4 regions of the Novosphingobium sp. G106 genome follow, and region 3 is predicted to be linked to each of the others. Evidence: predicted binding sites of a transcription regulator. Region 3 holds the regulator's gene; each other region holds the start of a gene.

Region 1 (4,692 bases), 5.0 Mb from region 3:
AAGCGTGGCCAGCCAGGATTTCTTTACCGGATCGAGTTCGATCGCGCGGCGCACCGCTGCGACGATCGTGTTTCGCGTCGCTATCCGGTCGGGCGCCGGTGCGTTCTGGTTGACCAGAGCCTTGTATTTCTGGCCATTGGCGCAGGCGATCCAGGTCTGCACCCAGGAGTCGTCGGCTTGGCCATCGTGCTTCAGCAACAGGTCGAGCGCGACGAGTGCGTCGGTGTAGGTCTTGCCCTTGTTGGCATAGAGCCCGTCGTGCACGTCGCCGCGCAAGGTGGCGATGTCGATCTTGCGCTGCGTTTCCGCATTGGCGACGGGGGCGTTGAGCGAAAAGGCGGGAGCGGCGGCGATTACGTTCTTGGCCGTGTCCTGCCGCCCGGCCATGGCCAGCACCTGCACGTACTGGCGGACGAGTTCGGGCGACGGTGCGGGGCTGCGGCTGACCAGATCCTGATAGATCGACAGAGCCGGCAGCGGCTTGTTGTCGCGTGCAAGCGCGTTCGCACGTGCCTGCAGCTCCTCGTCGGTGACCAGTTCGGATAGCGGCCGCTGGACCATGATCTCGTCGGCCAAGCGGATTTTCTCGCGCGTCGGCGCATCGACCGCATCGGAGATCGGATCGGCGGCGGCGGCGGTGACGGCGGCCTCCGCCTTCTCGCGCATCTCCCGGCCGTCTGCCCCCAGTATCTTGCCGTCGCTGGTATCGATGTTGTGCCGCTGGCTGGTCGTGAAAACGAGGCTGAGTTTCACCCGCGTGCCGACATAGCCGAGGAAGAAACCGAGGATGAGGAAATAGAGCCCGCCGCCGACTGCGAAGACGTGGCCGCCGAACCCGAAGTAGTCATTGACCCGATCACCGAACTCCCCAAGCTTCGCCGGGATGGTTCCCAGTTGGGTCAGTCCGACACCGACGATGATCTTGGTTAGCCAGTCGCTGATCTGCTCGAGATTGGTGTTGACGTCGCTGAAGGCGGTCTTGCCTTCGGGAGGAGCCGGATTGGGTTGGGCCGGGGTGCCGGCGTTTGCCTCCTGCTTTCCCGCGGCATGGGCGCCGCGCAGTTCGTTGCTGGTCAAGGTGCGCGGCAGGCCGAACAGAAAGCCGGCGAAGATGCCTACGCTGGACGCCCCGCCAACGATCGCCAGCGCGAGCAGGCCGCCGCAGAGATTCGCGATGATCGATGAAGAATTATCGTTCTTGATCCCTACGGCGGCGCCGTAGACGAAGGACGCGATAATCCCGGCGACCGCGAGCAGGACGAGCAATCGATCGAATCCGCCCAGATAGCCGGTCCACAGGGCCTGGTTCCTTTGGGATTCGAGCTGGTCGAACGTCGCCCCGCCTGGATCGGCCCTCGTCCCTCGAAATGGAACTACTCTACCGGTCTCGATCGCCGCCATGCCACCCCCCTGCGGATAGGCCAATATCAATAGGTTATTGCATTACTTCGGAAATACAGGCTGTTGACCTGACCATCGCAGGAAATCGATGCCCGAACCCAAATGTAAATCATGTCGGCAGTGGCTGATTTTCAAACAATATCCATAACGGATACTTAGTGGCTCCGGCTGCCATTCCTGGTGAACCGGCCAGCTTGTCTCGAAAGGGGAGGGGGTAATAACCGATCGGTCCATTGTGAACACGATTGGCCCGCGGGTGGGAACGGCGCAGCGGGTTCTGGCCGGCCCTTGAAATTTTTTTGTTCCCCTCTTGTTCGATGGGAACAAACGCGATACATGAAGCGCCAGTTGACCTTCCCGGTCGGTGCTCTAGGCAGGAGGACGTGAAAATGGCTGCTCAGCTCAAGCTGATCCAGGAAGGCAAGGAAAAGGACTCCATGGACCGTCAAAAGGCGCTCGAAGCAGCGCTGGCTCAGATCGATCGCGCCTTCGGCAAGGGCTCCGCGATGAAGCTCGGCTCGAAGGAGACGATGCAGGTGGAGACGATCTCTACCGGCTCGCTCGGGCTCGACATCGCGCTCGGCGTCGGCGGCCTGCCGCGCGGACGCGTGATCGAAGTCTACGGTCCGGAAAGCTCGGGCAAGACCACGCTGGCCCTGCACGTCATCGCCGAGGCGCAGAAGACCGGCGGCACCGCGGCCTTCATCGATGCCGAGCATGCGCTCGATCCGGCCTATGCCAAGAAGCTGGGCGTCAATATCGACGAACTGATCGTGTCGCAGCCCGACACCGGCGAGCAGGCGCTCGAAATCGTCGACACGCTGGTGCGCTCGAACGCGATCGATGTGCTCGTGGTCGACTCGGTCGCCGCGCTGGTTCCCCGTGCCGAGATCGAGGGCGAGATGGGCGACAGCCACGTCGGCCTGCAGGCGCGCCTGATGTCGCAGTCGCTGCGCAAGCTCACCGGCTCGATCAGCCGCTCGCGCTGCATGGTGATCTTCATCAACCAGCTGCGCATGAAGATCGGCGTGATGTACGGCAATCCCGAGACGACGACGGGCGGCAACGCGCTCAAGTTCTATGCCTCGGTCCGCCTCGACATCCGCCGCACCGGCCAGATCAAGGACCGCGACGAGATCACCGGCAACGCCACGCGCGTCAAGGTCGTCAAGAACAAGGTCGCGCCGCCGTTCAAGCAGGTCGAGTTCGACATCATGTACGGCGAGGGCATCTCGAAGATCGGCGAGATCCTCGACCTCGGCGTCAAGGCCGGCATCGTCGAGAAGTCGGGTGCGTGGTTCAGCTACGACTCGATCCGCATCGGCCAGGGTCGCGAGAATTCGAAGCAGTATCTCAAGGACAATCCCGAAGTTGCCGACCGCCTGGAAGCCGCAATCCGCGGCCGCACCGACGGTCTTGCGGAGGAAATGATGGCAGGCCCGGACGCGGACGACGACATCTGACCTCCAAGGAGCGCCGGCGTCAAAACCGGCACTCGAGGGAACGGGACCGGCGCGGGCCAAGTGGCTGCGTCGGTCCTTTTCATTTGCGCCGGAATCGGCGCGTGGCTGGAAACGAGATCGGCTGAACGGTAGAGAAAGTGCGGCGATTGGCTTGGTGCGGGATATGGACTGCCTGCCGCGGTCGATGGCACACTGGCGGAAGCAGCATCCACCAGGAAAAAGCCGATGGCGACCTCCCTTTATGATCTCAGCGTGCCGACTTTCCTGCAGACCGTGCGGGCGATGGGTGGCTTCCTCGATCGTGCAGTCGCGCACTGCGCCGAGATCGGCACCGACCCCGACGATTTCGTCGATGCCCGCCTCTATGACGACATGGCGCCGTTCCATTTCCAGATCGAGGCGGCCTGGCACCATGCCGTATGGGGCGTCGAAGCTTTGATCACGGGCGCCTTCGCGCCGCCCGGGCTGGTCGGACCGGTTCCCTTCGCCGAGCTCAGAGCCATGATCGCCAGCGGGGAAAAGGCCTTGCAGGCGTTCACGCGCGACGCAGTCGACCGCTGTGCCGGCAAGGCGCTCGACATGCAGATCGGCCCGCGGCTGCTCGCCTTCACCGCGGAGACCTTCATCCTTTCGTTCTCACTGCCCAACTTTCATTTCCACGCGGTCACCGCCTACGACATCCTGCGCAACCGCGGCGTGCCGATCGGCAAGCGCGACTACGAAGGGCAGCTTCGCACGCGATCGGCTGAGCTATCCGATATGGTGCCATGATCTTGACATTTTATCCCGAATAGGTTATTTACCCTCGCGATGGGTGTGTGAGGGCGACAGGCCTTCGTCTCTTGCTCTCCCGCACAGTGGCCGGTGCGCGCGGCAGCGCGCTCCCCGCGACGAAGGATCAGGGCGGAGGTTTCACTCCGTAGGACGATGGCAGGGCAGCGAGCCGGCCCGTCGTTCAAGCCTTCGCGCCGCAGGCCGTGCCGGAGATTTGTGCGATCTTGCTCCGGCCGTTCGCAACCAGACGCGCACGCATAGTCTCAAGCGCCGCAGGGAGGCGCACCGGCCGCACCGTCACCGATCAGCAGGAGAGGCGCACCGTCAAATCCAACATTACCCGTCGCTCCTGCGCAGGCAGGGCCCAGATGACGGCGCGTTCGAACGCGGAGCTTGAGTTGATCAGCCGAGCTTATCTAGGCCCCTGCCTACGCAGCGGTGACGAGGTAGGAGTGGACGGTAGTTGGGGGCGATGGCCCCCACATCACCCTTCTGCTCAGGCCGCCTCGGCAGTCCGCGCCTTCACGACGTCATCGGCATGTTTCCCGCCGAGTTCCTGCAGGTGATCGAACCCGGCGGTGAACCCCGCCAGCCCCTGGCTCAGCGAGCGCAGCTCTGCGTCCAGCCCGTGCAGCGCCGCCTCGGGCAGCAGTGCCTCGACGCGTTCCCAGCGCGCCCAGTCGGGGTGCGGCGAGAGGCCGAGAATCTGCCCGCGCCGGCTCGACAACACCGAGCCTGCTTTCGATCCGGTGCCAGAAGGCGTGTCGACCGCGACCTTGCAGATCGGTTCGAGCAGATAGGGAGCGGCCGAGGCCAAGGCTTCCGACATCGCCATTCGCCCGGCGATGCGGAAGGCCAATTCCGACGAATCGACCGTGTGGAACGAGCCGTCGGTCAGCGTCACCGCCACGTCGACCACGGGGAAGCCCAGCGGGCCTTTTTCCATGGCGTCGCGGATACCGGCCTCGACCGCGGGGATATATTGCTTGGGGATCGCACCGCCGCTGATCTTGTCGGTGAACTGGAAGCCTTCACCGCGCCCCAGCGGCCGGAT
Region 2 (4,692 bases), 1.0 Mb from region 3:
GTTGCGGGTGCGGTGCTCGCCTACGAGGCGCTGGCGCACCTGCGGTGGAAACCGTAAAACCGCTCGCATCGCGCTATCGGGCGCGTGGACAAAGGAGCCGGCCCATGCGTCAGGTCTTACTCCCCCTCGCCTCTCTTGCCCTTCTCGCCGGTTGCACGACGACCGAAGCCGGTACGTCCACGCCTTCGCTGGGCGACTCCGAATGGAAATTCACCGCGATTGACGGCGCCCCGCCGGTCGGCGAAGCGACACTGTCGTTCCAGGGCGAGCGGCTCTCGGCCAATGCCGGCTGCAACCGCATGGGCGGCACCTGGCGCAGCGAAGGCGGCAAGCTGGTCGCCGGGCCGCTGATGGCAACCAAGATGTTCTGCGAGGGCAAGATGGACCAGGAACGCGCGGTCAGCGAACTGCTCGGCAACAGTCCGGACCTCGAGCTCAGCGCCGACCGGATGACGCTGAAGAACACCGCGCACTCGGCTGAACTGGTGCGCAAGTAGCGCGCTTCAGTCGCCAGCAACGAACGCCGTGATCTCCCAGCTATCGCCCGTACGGTTGGCAAGCAGGCGGTAGTCGAGCATCGAGCGCAGCTTGTCGGTGGCGACGTAGCCCTTCGCCCCGCTGCCTACGACCTTGACCTGCTGCAATGGCTTGCCGGGCAGCAGGCCCTTGTCGAGCGTCACGATATCCCACGACAGCTGCTGCTTGGCAGCCGATCCGGTATCGGCCGCGGCACGAAGCGGTACGTCGGCGCCCATGACGATCATCGCCGAATAGGAATCGACGTCGCCATAGTCCTGCGCGAAATACCAGGGGATCGTCAGCCCGCCGCCCTCCGATGCCGCGCAGCCGAGCGGTAGCAATTGCGCGAGTTCGTTCATCGCTTTGCCGTCGGGCGCTTTCAGCGCGGCGAGGAAGCGCTTGCGCCCGTCCTCGCCGGCAAAGCCGAGGCGGATGTCGGGGCTGGCCATCGCCGCTACGGCATCGGCGTCGCGGGCCTCGACCGCGGCGGCGAGTTTCTCGCGGAACGCCCGCGCGCCGGGCAGCTCGCGGCAGGCGTCGCGCGGGGCATATTTGCCCTTCTGGCGCGGCTCAGTCTGCCGGTCGAGCCAGAGCGAGGCCGCCTTGGTCGGATCGGGATCGGAGGCGGTTACGGTTGGGACAGGAGAGGCGGCTTCAGATGTAAGGGCAGCGTCGCTACTTGGCGGCGCCTGGGGCGACTCCGACTTCGAATGGCATCCGGCCAGCAGCGCCAGAATCACCCAACCGCCCAGATACCGCATGATATGTTCCCCCGGTGCTATTCGCCTTCGGTATCAACCAGCAGCGGTACCGCCGGTTCCAGAGTGCCGTCAGCCGCTGACTCCGCGTAACGCGGCGCGCTTTCGATCAGCGGCACTTCCTCGATCTCGCGCTTGCCGATCTCGATGTGCTTGTCGCGCAGCTTGCGGCCGGAGGACAGCACGTTGCGCTCGAAGCTGCCGACGAACTTGTTGTAGTTGTCGACCGCGCTACTGAGCCCGGAGCCGACGCGCTTCATGTGCTCGGCGGCGACCGCAAGGCGGTCGTAGAGCTCGCCGCCCATCCGCCCGATCTCGCGCGCCTCGCGCGCCAAGCCGTCCTGCCGCCAGACCTGCGCGACGGTGCGCGCGATCGCGACGAGGTTGGTCGGCGTCGCCAGCAGCACGCGGTTGCGGAAGGCGAAGTCCCAGAGCTCGGGGTCCTTTTCGAGCGCGGCGGCGACGAAATGCTCGCCGGGAACGAACATCACGACATAGTCGGGCGCGTCCTCGAACTGGCTCTGGTAGGACTTGGCGCCGAGCGTCTGGACGTGGTTGCGCATCGAGGCGACGTGCTGTGCCATGGCCGTATCGCGGACCAGATCGTCCTGCGCCTCGAAGGCCTCTTGGTAGGCATTGAGCGAGACCTTGGCGTCGATCACCAGCACCTTCTGGCCGGGGATCCTGACGATGGCATCTGGCCGCAGCCGGCCATCGTCGGTGTCGATCGAATGCTCGGTGACGAAATCGGTGTGCTCGGAAAGACCGCACTGTTCGAGTACGTTCTTGAGCTGCTGCTCGCCCCAGCGCCCGCGCGCCTTGGGCGCGTTGCGCAGCGAATTGCCAAGCCGCGCGGCCTCGGCGCGGACCTGCTCCTGGCCGACGCGCATGCCCTCGATCAGGCCGGTAAGCTGGCCGAAGGAATCGACGCGCTTGGCTTCGAGCGCGGTTACCTGTTCCTCGTAGCTCTTGAGCCGGTCGCCGACCGGCGCGAGCAAGGCCTTGAGCCGCTCCGCGCTCTTTTCCTCGGAAACGGTGAACCGCTCCTGCGCGCGTTCGAGAAAGGCCTTCTGCGCGCCTTCGAGCACTTTGGTGCCCGCGGCTTCGAACTCCTTCTTGAGCGCTTCCTGCGCTTCCATCAGCAGTCGCTGCTTCTCGTCGAAGTTCGAGGCGTTGGCTTTGAGTGTGGCGAGTTCCGCACGCAAAGCCTCACGCGAGGAACGCAGTTCCGGCAGTTCGGCGGCGAGGCGCTCGGCACTGTCAGCGCGCGTGGAGGCGGTAGCGAGTTGCCCCTGCAACGCGGCATTGCGGGCGCTCGCCTCGGCCAGTTCACCGGCCAAGGCATCGGCGCGGGTCGCGCGTTCGGTGGCGCCGGCTAGTTCGGTGATCGCGCGACGGAACTTCTCGTCGATCTCACGCGCCTCACCGTCGCGGGCGAGAAAGCGCTGGCGCCATTCGGCGACCGGCCGGCCCCCGAGGAACCAGCCAAGGCCCAGTCCGATGACGAGTGCGACGATGGCGAAAAGAGTGGCTTCCACGGCAAGATCCCATTTGGAACGAAATGGGAACCTAACGCCACTGCCTCTGCAAAACAACCGTCGCCCCTGCGAAGGCAGGGGTCCAGCCGACTTATCCACGATCGGAAACGGCGGCCCTGGCGCGCCAGCTTATCTGGGCCCCTGCCTTCGCAGGGGTGACGGGCCGGGTATCGGTGCCGAAATCAAGCCGCCTTGCGCAGCTTTTCCAGCTTCTTGACCGCCATCTGGCGCTTGAGGCGCGAGAGGTGGTCGATGAACAGGATGCCTTCGAGGTGGTCCATCTCGTGCTGTAGGCAGGTCGCCATCAGGCCGTCCATCGCCTCTTCGTGGACCTTGCCGTCGACGTCCTGCCAGCGCGCGCGGATCGTGCTCGGGCGTTCGACGTCGGCGTAGATCTCGGGGACCGAGAGGCAGCCTTCGTTGTAGACGGTCAGCTCTTCCGAGGGATCGAGGATCTCGGGATTGATGAAGACCCGCGGTTCCTTCTTGGTCGGCTGGTGCGTGTGCTCGTGGCCGCCATGGGCGGTGCAGACTTCGGGCTCGGCATCCGGGTCGTCGGGCTGGAGATCGATCACCAGCACGCGCAGTGGCACGCCGACCTGGATCGCGGCGAGGCCGATGCCAGGGGCGTCGTACATCGTCTCGAACATGTCGGCGACGAGCGCCTTGAGTTCGTCGTCGAACGCTTCGACGGGCGCGGAGACCTGCTTGAGGCGCGGGTCGGGAATCTCGAGAATTTCGCGGATGGCCATGAGGGCCAGATAAGTGCGGGGCCGGAAATCGTCAACCGGATCGGGGGGAACCCCTCATCGACGCCGGACGTTGCCCTTCAGACCCGGGGGCTCAACCGAGGAGAGGCCGCATGACCGCCCGCACCGACACCATCCGCAAGCTCGAAACCCGCTTCTGGCAATCGATGGTCGACAAGGACCTCGAAACCGCGATGGAAATGATCGCCGCCGAATGCCTGATCGCCGGCCCGCAGGGCACGATGCGCATCGATCCCGAGACCTACGGCAAGATGACCCGCGAGGGCCAGTGGACGCTCAAGGCGTTCGAGTTCGACGATCTCGAAGTGGTCTTCCCGACCGACGACGTCGCGGTGGTGGCCTACAAGGTCCACCAGACCGGCGACATGAAGGGCGAGAAGATGGACCTGCGCTGCGCCGACACCTCGACCTGGGTGAAGCAGGATGGCGATTGGAAGTGCTCAGTGCATACCGAGACGATCCTGGAGGACCGCGCCAAGCCCGACTAGCCTACGGGCCGCCGCGCCCTGAGCGCCTGGGCAAGCGTGCCCTCGTCGAGATAGTCGAGCTCGCCGCCCACCGGCAGGCCGTGGGCGAGCTGGGTGATGCGCACGGGCAAACCTTCCAGCCGCTCGGCGATGTAATGCGCGGTGGTCTGGCCTTCGAGCGTGGCGTTCATCGCCAGGACGACCTCGTCGATCCCGCCTGCGGTGACCCGTTCGATCAGGCTGCCGATCGTCAGGTCCTCGGGCCGCACGCCGTCGAGCGCCGAGAGGCGTCCGCCGAGGACGTGATAACGGCCGGTGAACAGCCGCGCGCGGTCGAGCGCCCAGAGGTCGGCGATGTCCTCAACCACGCAGAGCGAGCGCTGGTCGCGGCGCGGGTCGGCGCAGATGCCGCAGGGGTCGGTGGTATCGACATTGCCGCAAGTGTGGCACTCGACGAGCCCCTCGCGCACGGCTTCGAGTGCGCCGAGCAGTTGGACCAGCGCGGTCTCGCGCCGCTTGATCAGCCAGAGCACGGCGCGCCGCGCCGAGCGGGGGCCGAGCCCCGGCAGGCGCGACAGGGCGGTGGTGAGCGTCTCGATCTCTTGCGATGCCATCTACCCTATCCTCTAGCCGCTTAGCC
Region 3 (4,692 bases):
GGCATTGCTGACCGTGACCTTGCCCTGGACGAGGTCCTCGATCACCGTCTCGCCCTCGCGCGGGGCCTTGATGCGCACGACGAAAGGCGCACCGGCCGGGGCGGTGGCGGGATCGCAATCGCGCCATTCGCTATCGATGCGGAAGGGGCGGCGCTCGGCCTGGGCCTTCTCGCGGCGAGCGGTCAGTTCCTCGGGCGTCAGGTAGCATTTGTAGGCATTGCCGCCGTCGAGCAGCGCCTGGGCTACTTCTGCATGGCGCTCCGACCGGGCGAACTGGAAAGTGGCGGGCTCGTCGCCGTCGATGCCGAGCCAGCGCAGGCCGTCGAAGATCGCCTCGATGGCCGGCTCGGTCGAGCGGGCGCGGTCGGTATCCTCGATACGCAGCAGATACTTGCCGCCGTGGTGGCGGGCGAACAGCCAGTTGAACAGCGCGGTCCGCGCGCCGCCGATGTGGAGATAGCCGGTGGGCGAGGGGGCGAAGCGCGTGACGACGCGAGAAGCACCGGGGCGGCCCTTGGCCGCTCCTGCGCCGCTGTCGCTATCGCTTGCCATCATCGACCCTTCCTGCCCTAACTCTCGTTCATGCTCGAAAGCGCCGCTGCGCCCGACCAGACAGCCTCTGCCGCCGCCGATGGTCTCGTGCGGGGCGCTGCACTGCAACATCGCCCTTGGCGCAGCCGAAGCGGCTTGTCCAGCATGCTGCAGCGTGCTGAGCAATTTCTTAGTATGGCCGGCTTCGAGCGAGGACCGTGGCTGGCCGTGGCCTTTGCTGGAGGCATCGCGGCCTGGTTCGCATTAGCCAATCGCTGGGAGTGGCTGGCGCTGCTCGCCCTGTGCTGCGCGGTGGCGTTGGCGAGCTTGGCGGGGCTGCGCGGCAACGGTCTTTTTCCCCATCTGCGTCAGTCGCTGGCGAGCCTGGCCCTGCTCGTCGGCGCGGGGTGCATCGTCGTCTGGGCCAAGTCCGAGCTGGCCGGCGCGCGTCCGATCGAGCGGCCGCTGGTGGCCGAGATCGCGGGGGTGGTGCTGGATCGCGAGCCCCGGCCGGCGGAGGGTCGCGTGCGGCTGCTGCTGGCGATGCGCGAGCCCGGCAGCGGCCGAGCGATCCGCGTGCGGGTGACCGTGCCGATCGAGAACGATAGGCCCGAACTCAGCGAGGGCGCGAGCGTCAGCTTGAAGGCGCGGCTGATGCCGCCCGCGCCGCCGATGCTGCCGGGCGCCTACGACTTCGCGCGGACCGCCTGGTTCGCCGGGATCGCCGCGACGGGCAGTGCATTGGGGCCGGTGAAGGTGACCAGACCGGGCGAGGGCGGCGGCTGGCTCGAGCGAACCCAGGCGCGCCTTTCCGGGCACGTCCGGCAGCGGCTCGGTGGTTCGGCCGGTGCGATCGCCACGGCTTTCGCCAGCGGCGACCGCGGCGCGATCGCCAAGGAAGACGACGAGGCGATGCGCGATGCGGGCCTGAGCCATCTGCTGTCGATCAGCGGGCTGCACGTCAGCGCGGTGGTCGGCGCGGCCTATCTGGTGGCGCTGCGCCTGCTGGCGCTGTGGCCGTGGTTGGCGCTGCGCGTGCGGTTGCCGCTGGTGGCGGCCGGCGCGGGTGCCGGGGCCGGCGTGTTCTATACGCTGCTGACCGGGGCCGAGGTGCCGACCGTGCGCTCGTGCATCGGCGCGGTGCTCGTACTGGCGGCGCTGGCGCTGGGGCGCGAGCCGCTATCGATGCGGATGGTCGCGGTCGCGGCGTTCTTCGTCCTGCTGTTCTGGCCCGAGGCCGTGGTCGGCCCAAGCTTCCAGATGAGCTTCGCCGCGGTAATCGCGATCGTCGCGCTGCACGGCGCTGCGCCGGTGCGGGCCTTCCTGGCGCCGCGCGAGGAGGGATGGACCATCCACCTGATGCGCCAGTTGGCGATGCTGCTGGTGACCGGCGTGGTCATCGAGCTGGCGATCATGCCGATCGGCCTGTTCCACTTTCACCGTGCGGGGATCTACGGCGCGCTGGCCAATGTCGTGGCGATCCCGCTTACGACGGTGGTGACCATGCCGCTGATCGCGCTCGCGCTGGCGCTCGATCTCGTCGGTGCCGGCGCGCCGGCCTGGTGGCTGACGGGCAAGTCGCTCGATCTGATGCTTGCTCTGGCGCACTGGGTCGCCGATCAGCCCGGTGCGGTGACGACACTGCCGGCGATGGGGCGAGTCAGCATCGCGTTGTTCGTCGCCGGCGGGCTCTGGCTGGCGCTCTGGCGCGGCAGGGCACGGCTCTGGGGGCTGGTGCCGGTGCTGATCGCGACCGCCTCGCTGGCGGCAATCCGCGCGCCCGACGTGCTCGTCTCGGGCGACGGGCGGCATGTCGGGATCGTCGAAGCGAACGGCGACCTGCTGGTCCTGCGTGAGCAGAAGAGCGAGTTCGTCCGCGACAACCTGACCGAGCTTGCGGGCATGGACGGCGAACTGCGCCTGCTGGCCGACTGGCCGGGCGCGCTGTGCAACCGTGATTTCTGCGTCGTGACGCTGAGCCGCGGTGGCCGCGACTGGCAATTCCTGATCGGGCGCGGCCACGATCCCGTGGCCGAACGCGAGCTCGCCGCCGCCTGCGACCGCGTCGATATCGTGATCTCGGACCGGTGGCTACCGAACTCCTGCCGTCCGGCGATACTCAAGGCCGACCGGCGGATGTTGACGCGCACGGGCGGCTTGGCGATCGATCTGACGCGGCCGGGCGTGACGACGGTGGCCGAGACGCAGGGCGAGCATGGCTGGTGGCAGGTAGCGAAACCGCGGCCGCGTCCGACAATTCCTTCGTCGGCCCCGCCGGTGAAAGCCCCGTCTTCAAACAGTGCGGCAGTCGGAGACATGAAGCCCAAAGAGCCCGTCGCTCCTGCGAAGGCAGGGGCCTAACTCGGTTGCCCTCCTAGACGCTGCCCTCGGCGCAAAGCTGCTAGCTCATCTGGCCCCCTGCCTTCGCAGGGACGACGAGGTGACACGCGCTTCAGTGATAGCGGCGCAGCAGCCCCGCGAGCTTGCCCTGGACCTCGACTTCGCTGTCGCGGTAGATCTGCGGCTCGTAGGCGGAATTAGCCGGATCGAGCCAGACCATGCCCTTTTCGTGGCGCAGGTACTTGAGCGTCGCTTCCTCGCCGCGGACCAGCGCGACAACGATCTCGCCGTCACGGGCGGTGTTGGTGCGGCGGATCAGCGCGAAGTCGCCGTCGAGAATGCCGGCCTCGATCATCGAATCACCCGAGACTTCGAGCGCGTAATGCTCTCCGGGACCGAGCAACGCCGCGGGGACGGGCAGGGTTGCCTGGCCTTCGAGCGCCTCGATCGGCACGCCCGCGGCGATGCGGCCGTGCAGCGGGAGCTCGATGACGTCGTTCGCCGGTTCGCGCGGTGCCGCCAGTGCGGGCTTGAGCGCGGTCAGCGCCGTATTGCTGTTGGCCGCGGCCCGAACGGCGGTCTTGCCCGCGCTGATATCCTCGGGCTGCTTGAGTACTTCGAGCGCCCGGGCACGGTTAGGCAGGCGGCGGATGAAACCGCGCTCCTCGAGTGCCGAGATCAGCCGGTGCACGCCCGACTTCGACTTGAGGTCCAGCGCTTCCTTCATCTCCTCGAACGAGGGCGAGACGCCGCTCTCCTCGAGCCGGGTCTGGATGAAACGGATTAACTCGTGCTGCTTGCGAGTCAGCATCGGCGCACTCTCCCCCATGTGAGAAGTTCAGTGAACGAATGCGGAACAATTAAGCAACGATTCGAGTCCCGTCAAGCCATCCCTCAGGCGATTCCGCCATTTTCGAGCAGGTAGGCGGTTACCGGGTCGCCAGGGTCGGCCGCGGGGGCCTTGGCCAGGCGGTCGATCAGCACGTTGCTGGCGGCGAGCGGCGCGATCGCGCCGCTGTCCTGGATCGCCTGCGCGGTGACGCTGGTCCCGTCCCAGTTGGCGCGGAGGAATTCGCGGCGCGAACCACCGGCGCGTAGCGGGCTGGCCAGTGTCGTGCGAATGCGGCGGGGCAGCGGATCGGCGGCGCCGAGCAGCGCGCGCAGCAGTGGCAGCAGGAACAGGAAGGCAGTGACGTGGCTCGACACCGGATTGCCGGGAAGTCCTATTATCAATTGCTTGCCACGTGTTGCTACGAGAATGGGTTTGCCCGGCTTGATCGCCACGCGCCAGAAGTCGAGCTCTGCGCCCCAGGCTAAAAGCGCCGGGCGAACGAGATCGTGATCGCCCACCGAAGCGCCGCCGCTGGTGACGATGACGTCGGCTTCCGATGCTCGTTCGAGTGCGGCGGCGAGGGAGTCCATCTGGTCCGGCACCGGACCGATCCGCTCGACCTCGCAGCACAGCGCGCGCGCCATGGCGGCGAGCATCATGCCGTTGCTCGCGGGAACCTGGTGTGCGGCGCAGGATTCGAAATCGAGTGCCAGTTCGTCGCCGCTGTCGAGCACGGCGACGCGCGGTGCACGGCGCACGGCGAGGTGGCTGTGCCCGGCGGAAATTGCGAGCGCAGCCTGGGCCGGGCCGATCCGCGTGCCGGCGGCGAGGACTTCTCCGCCGAGCGCGAAATCGAGACCGCAGCGGCGGATATGCTTGTCCTCAGGCTGCGGCGCCTCGCCGGTCAGTGTCAAGCGATCGCCCTCACGCGCGAGGTCTTCCTGGAGGATCACCACGCTCGCGCCGGCGGGCATCACGGCGCCGGTCGA
Region 4 (4,692 bases), 5.0 Mb from region 3:
CAGGTGACGTAGACGTCGGGCAGGAAGTGCATCTCGATCTTGATCAGCCCATCGCCCTGGCACATCTCGCAGCGGCCACCCTTGACGTTGAAGCTGAACCGCCCCGGCTTGTAGCCGCGCGCCTGGCTTTCGGGCAGGCCGGCGAACCAGTCGCGGATCTGGGTGAAGGCGCCCGTGTAAGTCGCGGGGTTCGAGCGCGGGGTGCGGCCGATCGGCGACTGGTCGATCTCGATCACCTTGTCGCAGTTCTCGAGCCCGGTGATGCGGTCGTGCGGGCCCGCGATCACGCGCGCGCCGTTGAGCGTGCGCGCGGCGCCGGCATAGAGCGTGTCGATCGTGAAGCTCGACTTGCCCGAGCCCGAGACGCCGGTGATGCAGCAGAAGGTGCCGAGCGGGATGCTCGCAGTGACGTTGCGCAGGTTGTTCGCCCGCGCGCCCTCGACCGTGATCTTCTTCTTGTTGCCCTTGCGCCGCTTGGCCGGGATCTCGATCGCCCGCGCGCCGGTCAGGTACTGGCCGGTCAGGCTGTTCGGGTTCGACAGGATATCCTGCAGCGTGCCCTGGGCGACGATCTCGCCACCGTGGACGCCCGCACCGGGGCCAAGGTCGACCACGTGGTCGGCATGGCGGATCGCGTCCTCGTCATGCTCGACGACGATCACCGTGTTGCCGAGATCGCGCAGGCGCTTCAGGGTTTCGAGCAGCCGGTCGTTGTCGCGCTGGTGGAGGCCGATCGAGGGTTCGTCGAGCACGTAGAGCACGCCCGACAGGCCCGAACCGATCTGGCTGGCCAGCCGGATACGCTGGCTCTCGCCGCCCGAGAGCGTACCTGAAGTGCGGTCGAGGTTCAGGTAGTCGAGCCCGACATTGTTAAGAAAACCAAGGCGTTCGTTGATTTCCTTGAGAATGGCATGAGCGATCTGCTTCTGCGTCGGGTTCAGCTTTTCCGCGAGCGTCGAGAACCAGGCATAGGCATCGGCGACCGAGCGCCGCGTCGACATCGAGATGTCCTCGCCGGCGATCTTGACCGACAGCGCCTCGGGCTTGAGCCGCGCGCCGTGGCATGTCTCGCAGGGCTGCGCGGTCTGGTACTTCGACAGCTCCTCGCGCATCCAGGCGCTCTCGGTCTGGAGCAGGCGGCGGTTGAGATTGCCGATGACGCCTTCGAAGGCCTTGTCGACCGTGTAGCTCTTCTTGCCGTCGATGAAAGTCAGCGGGATCTTCTTGCCGCCGGTGCCGTGGAGGATGATCAGCTTCACCTCGCCCGGCAGGTCCTGCCAGGGCGTGGTCAGGTCGAAGCCATAGGCCTTGGCCAGGCTGGCGAGCACCTGCATGTAATAGGGGCTCGGCGGGTTCGACTTGGCCCAGGGCACGATCGCGCCCTGCTTGAGCGTCAGCGCCTCGTTCGGCACGACCATCTGCGGATCGAACAGCAGCTTCTCGCCGAGCCCGTCGCAGGCCGGGCAGGCGCCCATCGGCGCGTTGAACGAGAACAGCCGCGGCTCGATCGATTCCAGCGTGAAACCCGAGACCGGGCAGGCGAACTTTTCGCTGAAGACGATGCGGTTGGGCGGTAGGCCGGTGCCTTTCATCGCCCCGCCCGTGACGTTGGCACCGCCGGCCTGCTCTTCCTCGCGCCCCGGCACGACGCCCTCGGCGAGATCGACATAGGCCAGCCCCTCGGCCAGCTTCAGCGCCTGCTCGAATGAGTCCGCCAGACGCGTCTCGATGCCCTCGCGCACGGCGAGGCGATCCACCACGACCTCGATGTCGTGTTTGTACTTCTTGTCGAGCGCCGGTGCGGCCTCGATCTCGTACATCTCGCCGTCGATGCGCACGCGCGTGTAGCCGGCCTTCTGCCACTCGGCCAATTCCTTGCGGTACTCGCCCTTGCGCTGGCGCACGACGGGCGCGAGCAGGTAGAGCCGCGTACCTTCGGGCAGCGCCATGACCCGATCGACCATCTGGCTCACGGTCTGCGCCTGGATCGGCAGGCCCGTGGCCGGCGAATAGGGAATGCCGACGCGCGCCCAGAGCAGGCGCATGTAGTCGTAGATCTCGGTCACCGTCGCCACGGTCGAGCGCGGGTTGCGGCTCGTGGTCTTCTGCTCGATCGAGATCGCGGGCGAGAGGCCGTCGATATGCTCGACATCGGGCTTCTGCATCATCTCGAGGAACTGGCGCGCATAGGCGCTCAGGCTCTCGACATAGCGCCGCTGCCCCTCGGCATAGATCGTGTCGAAAGCCAGGCTCGACTTCCCCGAGCCCGACAGCCCGGTGATGACGATCAGCTTCTCGCGCGGCAGCGCCACGTCGATGCCCTTGAGATTGTGCTCGCGCGCACCGCGCACGGTAATGTGAGTCAGCGACATAGCGTGGCGGTGTTCCAGATTTGTTCGATTCGGGCAAGGGGCGGCGGCGCGGCGGGCGAGGCGGCCGGAACCTATGTGGGAAGGCTCCGGAATGGATGCAACACGCATGTGACGGCGACTTTGGCATTGCGAATGACTGACCGCTTCGTTAGCCCCAAAAACGGGCCTAAAATCAGGGGGAGCGCTGCGGTGGTTCAGCCGAGCGGAGCAATTGTGAGTCTGGCAACAGGGGCGGAGAAAGACGTGGTCTTCTCCCCGGACGGCAGCAAGCTTTACGTATCCAGCGGTGGGACGGTCACTGCCTACAGCGTGGCCAGCGGTGCCGTGACGGCGACATGGGCCGTCGGCACACAACTCGGCGGCATGGACGTGTCGACCGACGGCCATTACCTCGTCGCGACCGAACTTACCTATGGCCCTACGGTTTCCAGCACCGACAATCCTTGGGGAACCGCGCGCGACGTTTCGGTCTATCGGCTGGACCTGACGACGGGCGTGACCACGACCTTCACTACCAAGGCCGAGGGCTACGACGCCAACTTCTTCGATGCTTCGTTCACTTCGACGGGCAAAGTCCTGCTGACCCAGAATTTCCTGGGCTCGGGCTGGATGCCCCTGACGACGCTGGATTTCACTACCGGCACCTTCACCCGCGACACGTCGAGCTTCGCCCAGGATGGGACGCTGACTGCAACGGCCAACAAGTCCGAGATACTCCACCTGCCCTCGAACATTTCCGATGCGCCACTGTTCATTCATGACGCATCAGGCGCCGTCATCGCCTCGCACCAGGGCTACGCCGACAATGTCTCCGGCTACAACGGCGGCGTTCAGGCGATTTCTTCGTCGGGCAACCTGATTGTCCAGGGCGTCGGGCTCAATGTCTACGACGGTAGCCTGCACTACATCCGTAGCCTCCAGAGGTTCTATCCCGAATTCACCAATGTCACCGGGCTTGCTTTCAGCCCGGACGACAGCAAGCTCTACCTGCTGGATGCCAACGCACGAGAGGTCTTCGTACTCAACACTGCCGATTGGTCGGTTGCGGGCGGCTATTCGGTGGGCAGCGAAGTCAATCAAGCCGGCCAGAGCTTCGGGGATAGTCTGCGCGTAAGCAGCAACGGCCGTTATCTGTCGGTCACCGGTCCGACAAACGTCCAGATCATCGATCTATCGCTCGCCGTTAGCGACGCTGGAACCAGCGCCAACGACACCCTCACCGGCGACAGCGCGAACAACAATATCTACGGGTTCGACGGCAACGACACGATCAATGGCGGAGCCGGTAACGACGTCATGACCGGCGGCCGAGGAAACGACAGCTATGTCGTCGACTCTCTGGGAGATCAGGTCGTCGAGCGTGCCGGCGAAGGCACCGATACCGTCACGACCAGCGTTGACTCCTACAGCCTGCCCTCGGAGGTCGAGAACCTGACGCTGACCGGAAGCGCCATAACTGGCTACGGCAATGCAGGTGACAATCTACTGACCGGCAATAGCACGGCGAACCAGTTGTTCGGTTACGGCGGCAACGACAAGATGATCGGCGGAAACGGCGACGATACCTACTATGTCGAAAGCAGCGGCGATGTCGTGGTCGAGCTCCCGGGCGAAGGTAACGATCTCGTCGTCACCACGGTCAGCTACACCCTGGCGGCGAATGTAGAGCGGCTGACCTTGGCGGCCGGATCGGCTTCCCTGGCCGGTACGGGCAATGTGCTGGCCAACGTCATCATCGGTAATGCGGGGGGATAATCGCCTCACCGGTGCCGGCGGCAACGACACGCTGACGGGCGGCGGCGGCAACGACGTCTTCACGGATACCGCAGCCGGGCTGAGCGGCGACACGATCACCGACTTCTCCTTCGGCGACCGGATTCGCGTCAGCAATGCCAACATCACCGGCTTCAACTTTTCGCTGACGGGTTCGACGCTTAACTATACGGGCGGTTCGCTCACCCTGCAGAATCTGCCGACCGGCTTTCATCTGACCGCCTTTGCGAGCGCGGCCGGCGGTGTCGAACTGACACTTGCCCAGGACGGATCGAATGCAACTGCCGGATGGGGTGTGGAGCAACCCGACGGTGCCATAAAGGGCTTGGCCACGGGAGCCGCGAACGACACGGTCTTCGCTCCGAACGGACATACGCTCTACGTGTCGCGTGGCGGAACGCTGACGGCCTACGACGCCGTCAGCGGGGCGACGACTGGCAGTTGGGTTCTTGGCACGAAGCTCGGCGGAATGGATATATCAGCGGACGGTCACTATCTGGTGGCCACCGAAATGGCGGTCGGGCCGGCGAACGGCTCGGTCGTGGAA

The links. The regulator LexA, encoded in region 3, represses DNA repair genes until DNA is damaged. The targets are predictions, from matches to a motif close to GTTCCNCNCTTGTTCT.
Region 1: recA (recombinase RecA) is a predicted target of LexA. The motif match lies at 1,703-1,718, and genes of this name have one in related genera.
Region 2: rmuC (DNA recombination protein RmuC) is a predicted target of LexA. The motif match lies at 2,831-2,846, and genes of this name have one in related genera.
Region 4: uvrA (excinuclease ABC subunit UvrA) is a predicted target of LexA. The motif match lies at 2,384-2,399, and genes of this name have one in related genera.

The regions. Positions count from the first base shown of each region.
Region 1 covers NZ_JAHOOZ010000001.1:6,126,813-6,131,504, forward strand. Annotated here, with positions in the region: gene KRR38_RS29900 (hypothetical protein) at 1-1,401, opposite strand, end outside; gene recA (recombinase RecA) at 1,791-2,864, shown strand; gene KRR38_RS29910 (DUF1993 family protein) at 3,090-3,635, shown strand; gene KRR38_RS29915 (elongation factor G) at 4,135-4,692, opposite strand, start outside.
Region 2 covers NZ_JAHOOZ010000001.1:2,164,975-2,169,666, forward strand. Annotated here, with positions in the region: gene KRR38_RS10365 (RNA methyltransferase) at 1-57, shown strand, start outside; gene KRR38_RS10370 (META domain-containing protein) at 105-497, shown strand; gene KRR38_RS10375 (hypothetical protein) at 504-1,280, opposite strand; gene rmuC (DNA recombination protein RmuC) at 1,298-2,815, opposite strand; gene def (peptide deformylase) at 2,998-3,567, opposite strand; gene KRR38_RS10390 (nuclear transport factor 2 family protein) at 3,678-4,073, shown strand; gene recR (recombination mediator RecR) at 4,070-4,666, opposite strand.
Region 3 covers NZ_JAHOOZ010000001.1:1,129,199-1,133,890, forward strand. Annotated here, with positions in the region: gene gltX (glutamate--tRNA ligase) at 1-552, opposite strand, end outside; gene KRR38_RS05320 (ComEC/Rec2 family competence protein) at 727-2,892, shown strand; gene lexA (transcriptional repressor LexA) at 2,984-3,682, opposite strand; gene KRR38_RS05330 (molybdopterin molybdotransferase MoeA) at 3,766-4,692, opposite strand, start outside.
Region 4 covers NZ_JAHOOZ010000001.1:6,091,592-6,096,283, reverse strand. Annotated here, with positions in the region: gene uvrA (excinuclease ABC subunit UvrA) at 1-2,372, opposite strand, end outside; gene KRR38_RS29740 (calcium-binding protein) at 2,616-4,127, shown strand; gene KRR38_RS29735 (FG-GAP-like repeat-containing protein) at 4,114-4,692, shown strand, end outside.